2 regions of the Streptomyces sp. NPDC059534 genome follow, and region 1 is predicted to be linked to the other one. Evidence: riboswitches for the same ligand, from Rfam matches in the RefSeq annotation. Region 1 holds a riboswitch; the other holds the start of a gene.
What was found. A riboswitch is a leader RNA that binds a small molecule or an ion and turns the genes downstream of it on or off. The one in region 1 is predicted to bind cyclic di-AMP.

Region 1 (7,736 bases):
CGCGGCCCGGCTGCGTCCCGACAACCGCGCGGTGCTGGTCTACGAGCCGGTGACCGCCGACGAGAGCGACAGCGACGAGGAAGAGGGGGCGGACCAGTGACCGACGCTGCCGCGTCTTTGACGAGCATGGACTTCCACCCGCAGCCGGAGCCGGGGGTCGCCAGGCCCTGGGCGTTCCCCGCCCCGGACCGGGGGAAGCTGGACAACGGACTGACGCTGCTGACCAGTCACCGCCCCGGCCAGCAGGTCGTGGCCGTGGAGATCTTCCTGCCGGCCCCGCTGGACGCCGAGCCCGCCGGGCTCGACGGCGTCGCCACCATCATGGCCCGCGCGCTCTCGGAGGGCACGGACCGGCGCAGCGCCGAGGAGTTCGCGGCCGAGCTGGAGCGGTGCGGCGCCACGCTCGACGCGCACGCCGACCACCCGGGCGTACGGGTCTCCCTGGAGGTTCCCGTCTCCCGGCTGCCCAAGGCGCTCGGGCTGCTCTCCGAGGCGCTGATCGCGCCGGCGTTCCTGGACACCGAGATCGAGCGCCTGGTGCGCAACCGTCTCGACGAGATCCCGCACGAGACGGCCAACCCGAGCCGCCGCGCCGCCAAGCAGCTCTCCAAGGAGCTCTTCCCGGCCGAGTCCCGGATGTCCCGGCCGCGCCAGGGAACCGAGGAGACCGTCGCCGCGATCGACGCGGCCGCCGTCCGCGCCTTCTACGAGGCGTACGTCCGGCCCGGCACCGCCACCGCCGTGGTCGTCGGCGACCTGACCGGGGTCGACCTCGACAAGGTCCTCGCGGACACGCTGGGCGCCTGGACCGGTGAGCCGGCCGAGCCGCTCCCCATGCCGTCGATCACCGCCGACGACACCGGACGGGTCGTCATCGTGGACCGTCCCGGCGCCGTCCAGACCCAGCTGCTCATCGGCCGGGTCGGTCCCGACCGGCACGACGTCGTCTGGCCGGCCCAGGTCCTCGGCACGTACTGCCTCGGCGGCACCCTCACCTCGCGGCTCGACCGGGTCCTGCGCGAGGAGAAGGGCTACACGTACGGTGTGCGGGCCTTCGGCCAGGTCCTCCGCTCGGACGCCGGGGGGAACGGCGCCGCGATGCTCGCCATCAGCGGCTCCATCGACACCCCCAACACCGGTCCGGCGCTCGAGGACCTGTGGCAGGTGCTGCGCACCCTCGCCGCCGAGGGGCTCACGGACGCCGAGCGCGAGACCGCCGTGCAGAACCTGGTGGGGGTCGCGCCGCTCAAGTACGAGACGGCCGCCTCCGTCGCCGGGACGCTCGCCGACCAGGTCGAGCAGCACCTTCCGGACGACTTCCAGGCGCAGTTGTACGCGCGTCTCGCCGAGACCGGCACGGTGGAGGCGACCGCTGCCGTGGTCAGCGCCTTCCCCGTGGACCGGCTCGTCACGGTGCTCGTGGGTGACGCGGCGCAGATCGCGGAGCCGGTGCGGGCGCTCGGCATCGGTGAAGTGACCGTCGTGACCGGCTGATTCCGGCCCCGACGTGGCAACGGGAGGACCCCGGCGGTGTGTTCGCCGGGATCCTCCCCTTTGTCCGTATTGAGGGTAAAGGTTGGCGTATGCCCTGTGGCATGTCTTACAAAAAGCGTGTCTGGTTGGTGATTGAAAGACGATCCGCATAGCGTCGGTGCGGCTGTTCGTCAGTTGCACGTGCCGCAGCCGCGGCATCGGACAGTCATCGCCGAGTCCCCGTCAGGCGCGAGCCTGGGGAGCCGGGGACCCATATGAAGTCCCTGGGGTGAATCGGACGCCTTCGTCTCGTACGGAGGGGCCCGTAGGAGACCTTCCTGCTCCGAACCCGTCAGCTAACCCGGTAGGCGAGAAGGAAGGAAAGGACCAGCCTCTACATGGCGTTCACCCGTGCCACCGGGAAGCATCGTGCTCCGAGCCGGATGGCGCGCCGCGGCGTGGGCATCGCCGGCGTCGCGACCCTCGCCACCACCGGCGTCATCGGAACCCTCGCTTCCCCGGCGCTCGCCGCCGACACGGACAACCGCTCCGCCGAGGACACCGGCCTCACCCAGGTGATCACCGAGGACTCCCTCGCGGACCGGCTCAACGCGCAGGCCGCCGCCCAGGAGCGGGAGGCGTTCGAGGCCGTCGCCAAGGCGAAGGCCCAGGCCGAGGCGAAGCGCAAGGCCGAGGCCCGCGCCAAGGAGATCCGACTGGAGCGGGAGCGCGCCGCCCGCGAGGCCGAGCGCCGCCGCCTGAACTCCTTCCAGCTCCCCGTCGCCGGCTCGTACGTCTCCACCGGGTACAAGACCGGCGGGTCGCTCTGGTCCTCCGGCAGCCACTCGGGCGTCGACTTCCACGCCGCCTACGGCACCCAGGTCGTCTCCGTCGGCTCCGGCACCGTCGTCGAGGCTGGCTGGGGCGGCGCGTACGGCAGCAACATCGTCATCCGGATGAACGACGGCACGTTCACCCAGTACGGGCACCTCTCCTCCATCGGGGTCCACGTCGGCCAGACCGTCGAGCCCGGCGAGCAGATCGGCGTCTCCGGCTCGTCCGGCAACTCCACCGGCCCGCACCTCCACTTCGAGGCGCGCACCACCGCGGAGTACGGCTCCGACATCAACCCGGTCGCGTACCTCCGCGCCCGCGGCGTCGCGGTCTGACCGCAGCCCGCCGCACCTCGCGTCGCAAAAGCCCCGGCTCGTACTGAGCCGGGGCTTTTCGCTGACCCGCCGGCGGCCGAGTAACATCATGGATTTCCCTGGGGCATCGGAAATTCCGGCGCGCTGCAATAGAGTCGAAGATCAGGCGCAGAACAGGCGCCGCTCGAATTGTCTCGCGCGGACCAAGGCGGAGGTCGGACATGCGCATTCCCGCGCACTCGGTATGCACGGCGATCCGGGACGACATCGTCTCCGGTGTCTACGAGCGGGGCAGCCGGCTGACCGAGGAACAGCTCGCCCGCCGGTACGGGGTCTCCCGCGTCCCGGTCCGTGAGGCCCTGCGCACCCTGGAGTCCGAGGGCTTCGTCGTCACCCGCCGGCACGCGGGCGCGCATGTCGCCGAGCCCACGGAGCAGGAGGCGGCCGACCTCCTCGACATGCGGTCGCTGCTGGAACCGCTGGGGGCCGCCCGGGCCGCGCAACGGCGCACCGACGCCCACCTCAAGGTGCTGCGCGGCCTAGTCAGGCTGGGGCAGGAGCGCGCCCGGCGGGGCCAGGGCGAGGATCTGCGCTCGCTGGGCGGCTGGTTCCACGAGACGCTCGCGCAGGCTTCCGGCAGCCCGGCCCTGACGGCGCTGCTCACCCAGCTGCGCCACAAGATCGCGTGGATGTACACGGTGGACCAGCCCGCCCAGCCGGTGGAGGTCTGGGCCGAGCACGGCGCGATCGTGGACGCGGTGGCGCGCGGTGACGCCGAGCGGGCCAGGGGGCTGACCGCGCTGCACGCGGAGCGCACGCTGCCGCTGCACCGGCTCAAAACATCGGAGCGCGGCCGTGTGAGGGTTTCGCAACATGTCGTCAACACGGCGAGCGTCCGGAATTAACGCGGCCGCCGTATACAAAGAAGAGGAATTCGGCGGACGCTGTTCGTGCTGCCCGGAAACAGGCTTTCGCGGAAATGCGAAAGCCGTGACCGCCTCGATTTGGGCAGTCACGGCTTTTCGGTGTGCGGAATCCGATCGGAATCCGTACGGGCGTGGATCAGACGGTCTCGGGGAGCTCGTCCAGGCCCTCGGCGACCAGCTTCGCGAGACGGTCCAGGGCGACCTCGGCACCGTCGGCGTCGGAGGCCAGGACGATCTCCTCGCCGCCCTGCGCGCCCAGACCGAGCACCGCGAGCATGGACGCGGCGTTCACCGGGGAGCCGTCGGTCTTGGCGATCGTCACCGGAACGCCGGAAGCCGTGGCGGCACGGACGAAGATGGACGCGGGGCGGGCGTGCAGGCCCTCGGCCCAGCCGACGTTGACGCGGCGCTCAGCCATGGTGTTGCCCTTCAAGTCTCAAGCGGGTTGTCTAGACCAGTCTCTCATGTGCTGCGTGGTGCTCGCGCCGACCTTCGGCCCGGATCGGACCGCCCTTCGGCCCTCCCTACCTTGCACGGCGCGCACCCGCCGCGCGAGCGATGCCACGGTCGTGTCGCGGCCGTAGGCTGACCCCATGCAGAGCGCGTCGGAGCAGTCGGAAGCGGCGGATCGACCGGCCCCGCCGGCACCACCGGAGCACGCCTACCCCGACCACTGGGAAGCGGACGTGGTCCTCCGCGACGGCGGCACCGCGCGCATCAGGCCCATCACCGCGGACGACGCCGACCGGCTCGTAAGCTTCTACGAGCAGGTTTCGGACGAGTCGAAGTACTACCGCTTCTTCGCCCCCTACCCGCGCCTCTCGGCCAAGGACGTCCACCGCTTCACCCACCACGACTTCGTGGACCGGGTGGGACTCGCGGCGACCGTGGGCGGCGAGTTCATCGCCACCGTCCGCTACGACCGCATCGACGCCCGGGGGCTGCCCGCCTCCTCGCCGGCCGACGAGGCCGAGGTCGCCTTCCTCGTCCAGGACGCCCACCAGGGCCGGGGCGTCGCCTCCGCCCTCCTCGAACACATCGCGGCCGTGGCGCGCGAGCGGGACATCCGGCGCTTCGCCGCGGAGGTGCTCCCCGCCAACAACAAGATGATCAAGGTGTTCACGGACGCCGGCTACACCCAGAAGCGCAGCTTCGAGGACGGCTCCGTACGGCTCCACCTCGACCTCGAACCCACCGACCGCTCCCTCGCCGTCCAGCGCGCGCGGGAGCAGCGCGCCGAGGCGCGCTCCGTGCAGCGGCTCCTCACCCCGCGCTCCGTCGCCGTGGTCGGCGCCGGACGCGCACCCGGCGGCGTCGGCCGGACCGTGCTCCGCAACCTGATCGGGGCCGGCTTCACCGGACGCGTGTACGCGGTGAACGCCGCGCTCGGCGGCGAGGCGGCGGAGTTCGACGGCGTCCCCGCCCACCCGTCCGTCGGCGCCATCGGGGAACCGGTGGACCTGGCGATCGTCGCCGTCCCCGCCGAACGCGTCCCGGAAGCCGTCGCCGACTGCGGCGAGCACGGCGTCCGGGGCATCGTCGTGCTCTCCGCCGGATACGCGGAGAGCGGGGCCGAGGGCCGGGAACGGCAGCGCCGGCTCGTCCGGCAGGCCCGCTCGTACGGAATGCGGATCATCGGCCCGAACGCCTTCGGCATCATCAACACCACCGCCGACGTCCGGCTCAACGCCTCCCTCGCCCCGCAGATGCCGGCCGCCGGCCGCATCGGGCTCTTCACCCAGTCCGGCGCCATCGGCATCGCCCTCCTCGCCGGGCTCCACCGGCGGGGCGCGGGCCTCTCCTCCTTCATCTCGGCCGGCAACCGCGCCGACGTCTCCGGCAACGACTTCCTCCAGCACTGGTACGACGACCCCGGCACCGACGTCGTCCTCCTCTACCTGGAGTCGATCGGCAACCCCCGCAAGTTCACCCGGCTCGCCCGCCGGACCGCCGCCGTCAAGCCGGTCGTCGTCGTCAAGGGCGCCCGGCACAGCGGCAGCGCCCCGCCCGGCCACCGGGTGCCGGTCACCCGCATCCCGCACGCCACGGTCTCCGCGCTGCTCCGGCAGGCCGGCGTGATCCGCGTCGACACCGTCACCGAACTCGTCGACGCCGGACTCCTCCTCGCCGCCCAGCCGCTGCCCGCCGGACCCCGCGTCGCGATCCTCGGCAACTCCGAGTCGCTCGGCCTCCTCACGTACGACGCCTGTCTGACGGAGGGGCTGCGTCCGCTCCGGCCGCTCGACCTGACGACGGCGGCGGAACCGGCGGACTTCCGGGACGCCCTGGCGGCGGCGCTGGCGGACGAGACGTCCGACGCGGTGGTCGTCACCGCGATCCCCTGGGTCGGCGAGAACGGCGCCACCGAGTTCGGCGACGGAGAGGTCCTCGCCGCAGCCCTCCGCGAGGCCGTCGCCTCCGCGCCCGCGCCCACCAAGCCCGTCGTCGTCGTCCACGTCGAGATGGGCGGCCTCGCCGAGGCCCTGGCCGTCGCGACGAGCACCCGGCCGGTCCCGACGGGCCGCGCCGGCACCACGGCCGCACCGCGGCCCGCCGCCGGCCGCCGGCCGGACCCGGCCACGGCACCGCAGGGCACCGACGGCCCGCCCCCCACGACGCCCCCGGCGGCCACGGCGCCCCCGACCCTCACGGCGTCCCCGACTCCGACGGCGTCCGCGGAACCGCCGACCGCCTCGCCACCCCGCACCGACGCCCCTCACGCGGATCCCGCACCCGAGGCCGCCGAAGCCCTCGCCGCCGGCGGCGAGGCTCCCGCGCCCGCCACCATCCCCGCCTACCCCGCCGCCGAGCGGGCCGTGCGGGCGCTGGCCGAGGCCGTGCGGTACGGGCAGTGGCGGCGGCAGGCGGCCGAACCGGGACGGGTGCCGGAGTACGAGGACATCGACGAGGCGGGGGCCGCCGCGCTCATCGCGCGCGTGCTCGGCGAGAAGGACGGCGACGACGCGGACACCCGCGGTGTGACCCTCGGCACGGACGAGGCCGGGGAACTGCTCGCGCGGTACGGGATCGCCGTCCTGCCGACCCTGCCGGCGCCCACCCCCGACACCGCCGTCGCGGCCGCCGCCCGCCTCGGCTACCCCGTCGCGCTGAAGACGACCGCACCGCATCTGCGCCACCGCCCGGACCTCGGCGGCGTCCGCCTCGACCTGGCCTCGGAGGAGCAGCTCCGCACCGCGTACGCCGAACTGACCGAGGTCCTCGGCAAGCCGGAGGAGCTCCAGCCGGTCGTCCAGGCGATGGTGCCCCGGGGCGTCGACACCGTCGTCCGCTCCGCCATCGACCCGGCCGTCGGCGCCGTCCTCTCCTTCGGCCTCTCGGGTGCGCCCTCCGAGCTGCTCGGCGACACGGCACACCGGCTGGTACCGGCCACCGACCGGGACGTGGCCGAACTCGTCCGGTCCCTGCGCACCGCGCCCCTGCTCTTCGGCTGGCGCGGCTCCGCACCCGTCGACACCCCGGCTCTGGAGGAGCTGCTGCTGCGGGTCTCGCGGCTGGTCGACGACCACCCCGAGGTGGTCGCCGTCTCCCTGGAGCCGGTGGTGGTGGCCCCCCGCGGGCTCTCCGTCCTCGGCGCCACCGTCCGACTGGCCCCGCCCCCGCCCCGAACCGACCTCGGTCCCCGCAGCCTGCCCAGCTACTGACGGGGCCGGAGGGGGCCCACGGCCCCGTAGGATGGAGTCCATGGCAAAGAGCGGGACGACGACCCAGGGGCTGCGCGCGGCGATCGAGCGCAGCGGCTACTACCCGGCCCTCGTGGCCGAGGCGGTGGAGGCCGCCGTCGGCGGTGAGGCCGTCGCGTCGTACGTGGTCCACCAGGAGACCACCTTCGACGCGAACGAGGTCCGGCGCCACGTCACCGTCCTCGTCCTGACGCCGCACCGCTTCGTCGTGAGCCACACCGACGAGCAGGCCGCCGACACCAGCTCGCCGACGCCGTACGCCACGACGTCCACCGAGTCCGTGAAGCTGGACCGGATCTCGTCGGTCGTCGTCAGCCGCGTGGTCGCCAACCCGGAGTCGTACACGCCGGGCACGCTGCCCCGCGAGGTCGTCCTCACCATCGGCTGGGGCGCCGTCTCGCGCATCGACCTGGAGCCCGCCGCCTGCGGCGACTCCAACTGCGACGCCGACCACGGCTACACGGGCAACGCCACGGCCGACGACCTCT
Region 2 (7,736 bases), on a different contig from region 1:
GCCCGCTACGTCCTGCCCTCGTTCACGGAGCGGACCAGCTTCGGAACCCGCACCCTCGACCCGTACTCCAAGCTCCTGGAATCCCGGATCGTCTTCCTCGGCACACCGATCGACGAGACCTCCGCCAACGACGTCATCGCCCAGCTCCTGCACCTCGACTACGCGGCGCCCGGCCAGGACATCTCGCTGTACATCAACTCGCCCGGCGGACCGGTCACCGCGATGACCGCGATCCACGACACGATGGCCACGCTCCACTGCGACGTGGAGACCACCTGCCTGGGCCGGGCCGAGTCCACCGCCGCCGTCCTCCTCGCCGCCGGCACCCCGGGCAAGCGCATGGTCCTCCCCGGCGCCCGGGTCACCCTCGAACAGCCCACCCTCGACGAGCCGATGCGGGGACAGCCGAGCGACCTGGAGGTGCACGCGCGCGAACTGCTCCGGCAGCGCGCCATGGTGGCCGGGCTGCTCACCGAGCACACCGGACAGAGCCGGGAGCGGATCGACGCCGCCCTCGACCGCCTCACGGTGCTGGACGCCCCGGCGGCGGTCGCGTACGGCCTGGCCGACCACGTCGTCACCAGCCGGCGGGCCTCCGCCGGCGGCGCGGCACGGTGAGGCGGCCGTGGTCCCCGAGCTGCCGCCGCTGCCCGCCCTGACGGGGGCCGAGGGCGAGTTCATCGACGCCTACCTCGAAGTCGTGGACCTCCTGGGGAAGATCAATCCATCCAGGGGATCGCATACCTATGGGGCCTTGCGGGCGGCGCAAGCCCTGGTCGGGCGCGCGGAGGCGTTGCGCGCGGCCCTGACGCTCATGCATATGCGGGGCGAGAGCGAGGTGCACGCGGACACATTGGCGCGCGCCCTGCGGGTGTTGGACGGCGAGCGCCGGGCGGACCGGGTCACCGTCCCCCACACTCGGGCGAGTTGACATTCCGGCGTGTCGTGTCGAGGGCCGGACGGCCGACGCGCGCCGCAGAATCCATAGCTCGTTCGGCGTAGTCGACGAGTCGATATTTGCAGCGGGTGAGTTGCACAACAGGTGTACGCATTTGGCGGAATCGGACGTTCCGCCGCTGGTACGGGGCTCGTCGGCCAAACCTCCAAAGATCACAAAGGCTGCCTGTCCACCTGAATGGATCAGTCGTGAGGAGCCTCACATATCGCCGTTTCAACTCGGTTTTCGCCCATGTCGTGAGTCAAGATCCCTGACGACGACAAGCCCCCGCCACCACGGCGGGGCGGTCCGGGCGGACGCCGAGTCCTGCCGCTGTCCCGGACGTCTGGTCGACAGGATTGGATCGGCAGGAGTGGAGGACCCGATTTTTACGGGGCGTACGCGCTGTTCCGGCAGCGAGGCCGTTCCTTGGGGTGAAGCCGCAGCCGCGGCCGGGCATCTTCGCCAGCCCGAACCCGACAGGTCATCCTTCGCAGGCGGCTGACGAAGGGTTGCGCATGACTGCGCAGATGCACGTCCCGTCCCTGCTGTCCCGGGCCGGAGCCGTCTCGGCTCTCACCCTCGCCGCCGTCGGCGGCACGCTGCTCGCACCAGGAGCGGCGCCGGAGGCCCAGGCAGCGACCACACACGCGAACCAGGCACTGAGCGTCGCCGCGTCCAAGAAGGGATCGCCGTACCGGTACGGAGCCACCGGCCCCACCCGGTTCGACTGCTCCGGTCTGACGCTCTACGCGTACAAGAAGGCGGGCAAGTCGCTGCCCCGCACCGCGCAGCAGCAGTACAACAGGACCCGGCACATCTCCGCGTCCAGCAGACAACAGGGGGACCTGGTCTTCTTCCACTCCGGCGGGAGGGTCTACCACGTGGGCATCTACGCCGGCGGCGGCAAGATCTGGCACTCGCCCAAGACGGGCTCCTGGGTGAAGCTCGACAGGATCTGGTCGTCCAAGGTCTACTACGGCCGCGTCCGATGACGGCCCCCGCCCGCTGACGCGGGCCCCCGGACCGGAGTGAGGTGTGGGGTGGCGCCGCCCCCTCCTCCGCCGGACAGAGCCTGGGGCTCCCCGATCCGGCCTGACCGGCAGGACACCTCCTAGCAGCTCGGAACCGGGGCCGCCGTCCACGGGAGGGTGATCCAGACCGTCTTGCCGCCCTCCGCGGTCGGGGTGACGGAGAAACGGCCGCCGGCCTCCGCCGCGAGCGAGCGGATGATGACCAGGCCGCGGCCGTTGTCCTGCTGGACCGCCGCCGGGAGGCGGCGGGGTCGGCGGGGATGGCTGTCGGTCACGCCGATGTGCAGCACCTCCTCGCGGACCAGACGGACGTCGACGGTGAACGTCGGCGACTGGCCGAAGGTGTGGAGGACGGCGTTGGTGGCCAGCTCCGAGACGATCAGGCGGATCGCGTCGGCGGCGTCCGCGGCGCCGTCGAGGCCCCAGCCGGTGAGGACGTCCGCGACGTACCGCCGGGCCGTGGGCACCGAGGCGGGATCGCTCGGCAGCGTGACGGATGCTTCCTGGTGATCTGCCATGCGACGCAGTCCCTTTCCCGCCGGGAACACCGCCCCGGATTGCACTTCGCGTCAGAGTGCCACCGATCGTGCCGCCCCGGGCGGGGTTCCACCAAGATATGTCCCCATCTGTCGCCCGAAGCGGTGAACTCTGCGGCCCGCGCACGCGCTTGGGCCGCCGTCGCGTCAGCCGACGGGCGCCGTCCGCAGGATCGTCTCCACCGCACGCTCGACCTGTGCGTCGGTCAGGTCGGCCCGGGCCGTCAGCCGCAGCCGCGAGATGCCGTCGGGCACCGAGGGCGGCCGGAAGCAGCCGACCACCAGACCCTGCTCGCGGCAGTCCGCCGCCCAGGCAAGCGCCGCCTCCGGGGAGGGAGCCCGGACCGAGACGACGGCCGCGTCGGGCCGGGCCGCGGTGAGGCCGGCCTCGGTGAGCCGCCGGTGCAGGACGGTCGCGACGGTACGGGCCCGTCCGGCGAGGCCCGGTTCCGCGGCGATCAGCCGCAGGCTCGCGAGCGCGCCGCCCGCGGCGGCGGGGGCGAGCCCGGTGTCGAAGATGAAGGTGCGGGCGGCGTTCACCAGGTGCTCGATCACTCGGGCGGGGCCGAGCACGGCGCCGCCCTGGCTGCCCAGGGACTTGGAGAGGGTGAGGGTGGCGACGACGTCCTCGTCGCCGGCGAGGCCGGCCTCGTGGACGGCTCCCCTGCCTCCGTCGCCGAGCACGCCGAAGCCGTGGGCGTCGTCCACCACCAGGCCGGCACCGTGGGCACGGCAGGCCGTGGCGAGCTCGGACAGCGGGGCCTTGTCCCCGTCGACGGAGAAGACGGAGTCGCTGACGACCAGGGCCCGGTGCCCGGGGTGCGCGTCCAGGGTCTTGCGTACGGCCTCGGGGTCGCCGTGCGGGACGACGGCCGCCTCGGCGCGGGCCAGCCGGCAGCCGTCGACGATCGACGCGTGGTTGGCGGCGTCGGAGACGATCAGGGAGTCCCGGCCGCCCAGCGCGGTGAGCGCGGCGAGGTTGGCGGTGTAGCCGGAGGAGAAGACGAGGGCGGCCTCGAAGCCGCAGAAGTCGGCGAGCTCGCGCTCCAGGCGGGTGTGCAGCCGGGTGGTCCCCGTGACGAGCCGCGAGCCGGTGGAACCGGCGCCCCAGCGCCGTGCGGCCTCGGCCGCCGCCTCGGTGACCTCCGTGCGGCGGGTGAGCCCCAGGTAGTCGTTGCTCGCCAGGTCGAGGAGGTCCGACTCGGCCGCCCGGGGCCGCAGCGTCCGGACGAGACCGGCTTCCGCCCGGCGGCGCGCCTCGGCGTCGGTCCAGTCGAACGCGGTACGGCGCGGGCCCGCGGCCCGTGCGTCGTCGGCCTGTGGCATGCGGCGATCCTTTTGTAGGCAGCGCACAGACACTAGCCGGAGGGAGCCGAGGTCGGGATGTGGTCATCCACACACCCCAATCGGGGGCGTTTGTTCGGTTCCTCCTTGGCCCGGGGGCGGGCGGTAGGCAAGGATCTCAGGTTATGGACCTGCTGAACACGCTGGTGGAGAAGGGGCTGCGGCGCGAGCTGCCGACCCGTGAAGAAGCGCTCGCCGTGCTGGCGACGTCCGACGACGAACTGCTCGATGTGGTGGCTGCGGCCGGCAAGGTGCGCCGCCAGTGGTTCGGGCGTCGGGTGAAGCTCAACTATCTGGTCAACCTGAAGTCCGGGCTGTGTCCCGAGGACTGCTCGTACTGCTCGCAGCGCCTCGGCTCGAAGGCCGAGATCCTCAAGTACACCTGGCTGAAGCCGGACGAGGCGTCCCAGGCCGCCGCGGCGGGCGTCGCGGGCGGGGCCAAGCGGGTCTGCCTGGTGGCGAGCGGCCGCGGTCCGACGGACCGCGACGTCGAGCGGGTCGGCAGGACCATCGAGGCCATCAAGGAGCAGAACGAGGGCGTCGAGGTGTGCGCCTGCCTCGGTCTGCTCTCGGACGGCCAGGCGGAGCGGCTGCGGGAGGCCGGCGCCGACGCGTACAACCACAACCTGAACACGTCCGAGGCGACGTACGAGGGCATCACCAAGACCCACACGTACGCGGACCGGGTGGACACCGTGCAGAAGGCGCACGCCGCCGGTCTGTCGGCGTGCTCCGGCCTGATCGCGGGCATGGGCGAGACCGACGAGGACCTGGTCGACGTCGTCTACGCGCTGCGCGACCTGGACTCGGACTCGGTTCCGGTCAACTTCCTCATCCCCTTCGAGGGGACCCCGCTCGCCAAGGAGTGGAACCTGACCCCGCAGCGCTGTCTGCGGATCCTGGCGATGGTCCGGTTCGTCTGCCCCGACGTCGAGGTGCGGATCGCCGGCGGCCGTGAGGTGCACCTGCGCTCGATGCAGCCGCTGGCGCTGAACATCGCGAACTCGATCTTCCTGGGCGACTACCTGACCAGCGAGGGCCAGGCCGGCCAGGCCGACCTGGACATGATCGCGGATGCCGGCTTCGAGGTGGAGGGCGCGGGGACCACCACGCTGCCCGCACACCGCGCGGACGCGCTCGCGGCGGCGGGCGGCGGCTGCGGCTCGCACGGCTCGGCGGAGGGCACCGGCTGCGGCACGCAGACGTCCGCCGAGGGCGCGGGCTGCGGCTCGCACGCCGGTGGCGGCTGCGGCCCCTGCGGCGGTCACGCGGCGGAGCCGGCCGAGGCCCCCGCGGCCGAGGCGGACACCGCTCCGAACGGCGCCCGGCCCGATCTCGTGGCGGTACGCCGCCGGGGCGCCGGCACCGACCTGGCCCCGAATGCGTAACGACGAACTCCTCGCCCTGGACCGGGCGCACGTCTGGCACCCGTACGGCCCCATGCCGGGCCGCGCGGAACCGCTGGTCGTCGCGTCCGCGTCCGGTGTGCGTCTGCGGCTCGCCGAACCCGCCGAGGGTCAGGACGAGTTGGTCGACGGCATGTCGTCGTGGTGGTCGGCGATCCACGGCTACAACCATCCCGTGCTCAACGAGGCGGTACGCGGCCAGCTCGACCGGATGAGCCACGTCATGTTCGGCGGGCTCACCCACGAGCCCGCCGTCCGGCTCGCCGCCCGGCTCGTCGAGATCACCCCCGAGCCGCTGCGGCACGTCTTCCTCAGCGACTCGGGCTCCGTCTCCGTCGAGGTGGCGGCCAAGATGTGCCTGCAGTACTGGCGCTCCCTCGGCCGTCCCGAGAAGCAGCGGCTGCTGACCTGGCGCGGCGGGTACCACGGGGACACCTGGCAGCCGATGTCGGTCTGCGACCCCCAGGGCGGGATGCACGAGCTGTGGGCGGGGGTGCTCCAGCGGCAGGTCTTCGTGGACGCGCCGCCGACCGCGTACGAGGAGTCGTACGCCGAGCTGCTGCGGACGGAGATCGGGCGCCACGCGCACGAGCTGGCCGCCGTGGTGGTGGAGCCCGTGGTGCAGGGCGCGGGCGGGATGCGTTTCCACGACCCGGCCTACCTGCGGGTGCTGCGCGAGGCGTGCGACGCGCACGACGTGCTGCTCGTCTTCGACGAGATCGCGACCGGGTTCGGGCGCACGGGCAGCCTGTTCGCCGCCGATCAGGCGGGCGTCTCCCCCGATGTGATGTGCGTGGGCAAGGCGCTGACCGGCGGTTACCTGTCGATGGCGGCGACGCTCTGCACGGGCCGCGTCGCCGACGGGATCTCGCAGGGCGAGGTGCCGATCCTGGCCCACGGGCCGACCTTCATGGGCAACCCGCTCGCCTCGGCCGTGGCCCTCGCCTCGCTCGACCTGCTGCTCTCCCAGGACTGGGAGGTCGAGGTCAAGCGGATCGAGACCGGGCTGCGGGAGGGCCTCGCGCCGGCGGCCGACCTGCCGGGCGTGCGCGAGGTACGGGTGCTCGGCGCGATCGGCGTCGTCCAGCTCGACCACGAGGTCGACATGGCGGCGGCGACGCGCGCGGCGGTCCGGGAGGGCGTGTGGCTGCGCCCGTTCCGGGACCTGATCTACACGATGCCGCCGTACGTGACCGGCGGCGACGACCTGGCCCGGATCTGCGCGGCGGTCCTCGCGGCCGCGGCGGCGGGCTGACCGGCCCGCACGGGTTGAACCGCCCGCGCGGGCCGAACGGGTTGAACGGGTTGAACGGGTTGAACGGAAGGAGCGGGGCAGCAGTGGGAATCATCGTCGTCAGCGGTACGGGGACGGAGATCGGCAAGACCGTCGTCACCGCGGCGGTCGCCGCCGTGGCCACCGCCGCGGGGCGGTCGGTCGCCGTCCTGAAACCCGCGCAGACGGGAGTCGGGCCGGACGAGCGGGGCGACGCGGACGAGGTCGTCCGGCTTTCCGGCGCCGTGACCTCGGCCGAACTGGGCCGCTTCCCGGAGCCGCTGGCCCCGGGCACGGCCGCCCTGCGGGCCGGGATGGCCCCGGTCGGGCCCCGCGAGGTCGCCGACGCCGCCCGGAAGCTGGCCGCCGATCACGACCTGGTGCTCGTGGAGGGCGCCGGCGGGCTCCTCGTCCGCTTCGACGAGGAGGGCGGCACGCTCGCCGACGTGGCCGCGCTCCTCGGCGCCCCGGTCCTCGTGGTGGTCCCGGCCGGTCTCGGGACCCTCAACACCGCCGCCCTGACGGGCGAGGCACTGCGGGCGCGCGGCATCGACCAGCTCGGCGTCGTCGTCGGCAGCTGGCCGGCCGCGCCCGACCTCGCGGCGCGCTGCAACCTCGCCGACCTGCCGCTGTCGGCGGACGCGCCCCTGCTCGGAGCGGTTCCGGAGGGCTCGGGATCGCTCGCTCCGGCGGAGTTCCGGGCGGCGGCGGGCGGTTGGCTGGCCCCGGCGCTCGGCGGCGCCTGGGACGCGGCGGCGTTCGCCGACGCGGTCGGGGTCTGAAATCCGCACGGCCCCGGCGACGGTGACTCCGTAGGCTGGGGCCATGCGCGCTCACGTTCAGGAGATCGTCTTCGACTGTGCCGGTCCGGCCGCCCTCGTCCGGTTCTGGGCCGGGCTCCTCGGGGGCGATCCGGTCGACCGGAGTGACGACTGGTCGTACGTCGATCCGCCGGAGTTCGTCCGGCTCGCCTTCCAGCGCGTGCCCGAGGGCAAGGCGGTGAAGAACCGGGTCCATCTCGACCTGGAGGTCCCGGACCCGGACCGGGCGGCCGAGGAGGCGCTTGCGGCCGGCGCGGTCAGGGTCGGCGGGCTCGTGACCGACGAGCAGGGCTCCTTCCAGGTCATGCGGGACCCGGAGGGCAACGAGTTCTGCTTCGTGACCGGGTGAGGGGCGTACGGTGACCCCGCCACGGCCCGGAACCCG

Region 2: another riboswitch for cyclic di-AMP. It lies ahead of ACFVZH_RS23175 (C40 family peptidase); the one in region 1 lies ahead of ACFVZH_RS27840 (M23 family metallopeptidase).

What each region holds. Positions count from the first base shown of each region.
Region 1 covers NZ_JBHWAQ010000026.1:64,257-71,992, forward strand. The annotation lists gene ACFVZH_RS27830 (M16 family metallopeptidase) at 1-100, shown strand, start outside; gene ACFVZH_RS27835 (M16 family metallopeptidase) at 127-1,494, shown strand; cyclic di-AMP (ydaO/yuaA leader) riboswitch at 1,694-1,859, shown strand; gene ACFVZH_RS27840 (M23 family metallopeptidase) at 1,872-2,642, shown strand; gene ACFVZH_RS27845 (GntR family transcriptional regulator) at 2,843-3,526, shown strand; gene ACFVZH_RS27850 (HPr family phosphocarrier protein) at 3,684-3,965, opposite strand; gene ACFVZH_RS27855 (GNAT family N-acetyltransferase) at 4,141-7,209, shown strand; gene ACFVZH_RS27860 (DUF5998 family protein) at 7,250-7,736, shown strand, end outside.
Region 2 covers NZ_JBHWAQ010000019.1:158,662-166,397, reverse strand. The annotation lists gene ACFVZH_RS23185 (ATP-dependent Clp protease proteolytic subunit) at 1-618, shown strand, start outside; gene ACFVZH_RS23180 (hypothetical protein) at 626-931, shown strand; cyclic di-AMP (ydaO/yuaA leader) riboswitch at 1,246-1,452, shown strand; gene ACFVZH_RS23175 (C40 family peptidase) at 1,456-1,932, shown strand; gene ACFVZH_RS23170 (ATP-binding protein) at 2,052-2,489, opposite strand; gene ACFVZH_RS23165 (8-amino-7-oxononanoate synthase) at 2,655-3,833, opposite strand; gene bioB (biotin synthase BioB) at 3,977-5,239, shown strand; gene ACFVZH_RS23155 (adenosylmethionine--8-amino-7-oxononanoate transaminase) at 5,232-6,512, shown strand; gene bioD (dethiobiotin synthase) at 6,596-7,312, shown strand; gene ACFVZH_RS23145 (VOC family protein) at 7,356-7,700, shown strand; gene ACFVZH_RS23140 (class I SAM-dependent methyltransferase) at 7,711-7,736, shown strand, end outside.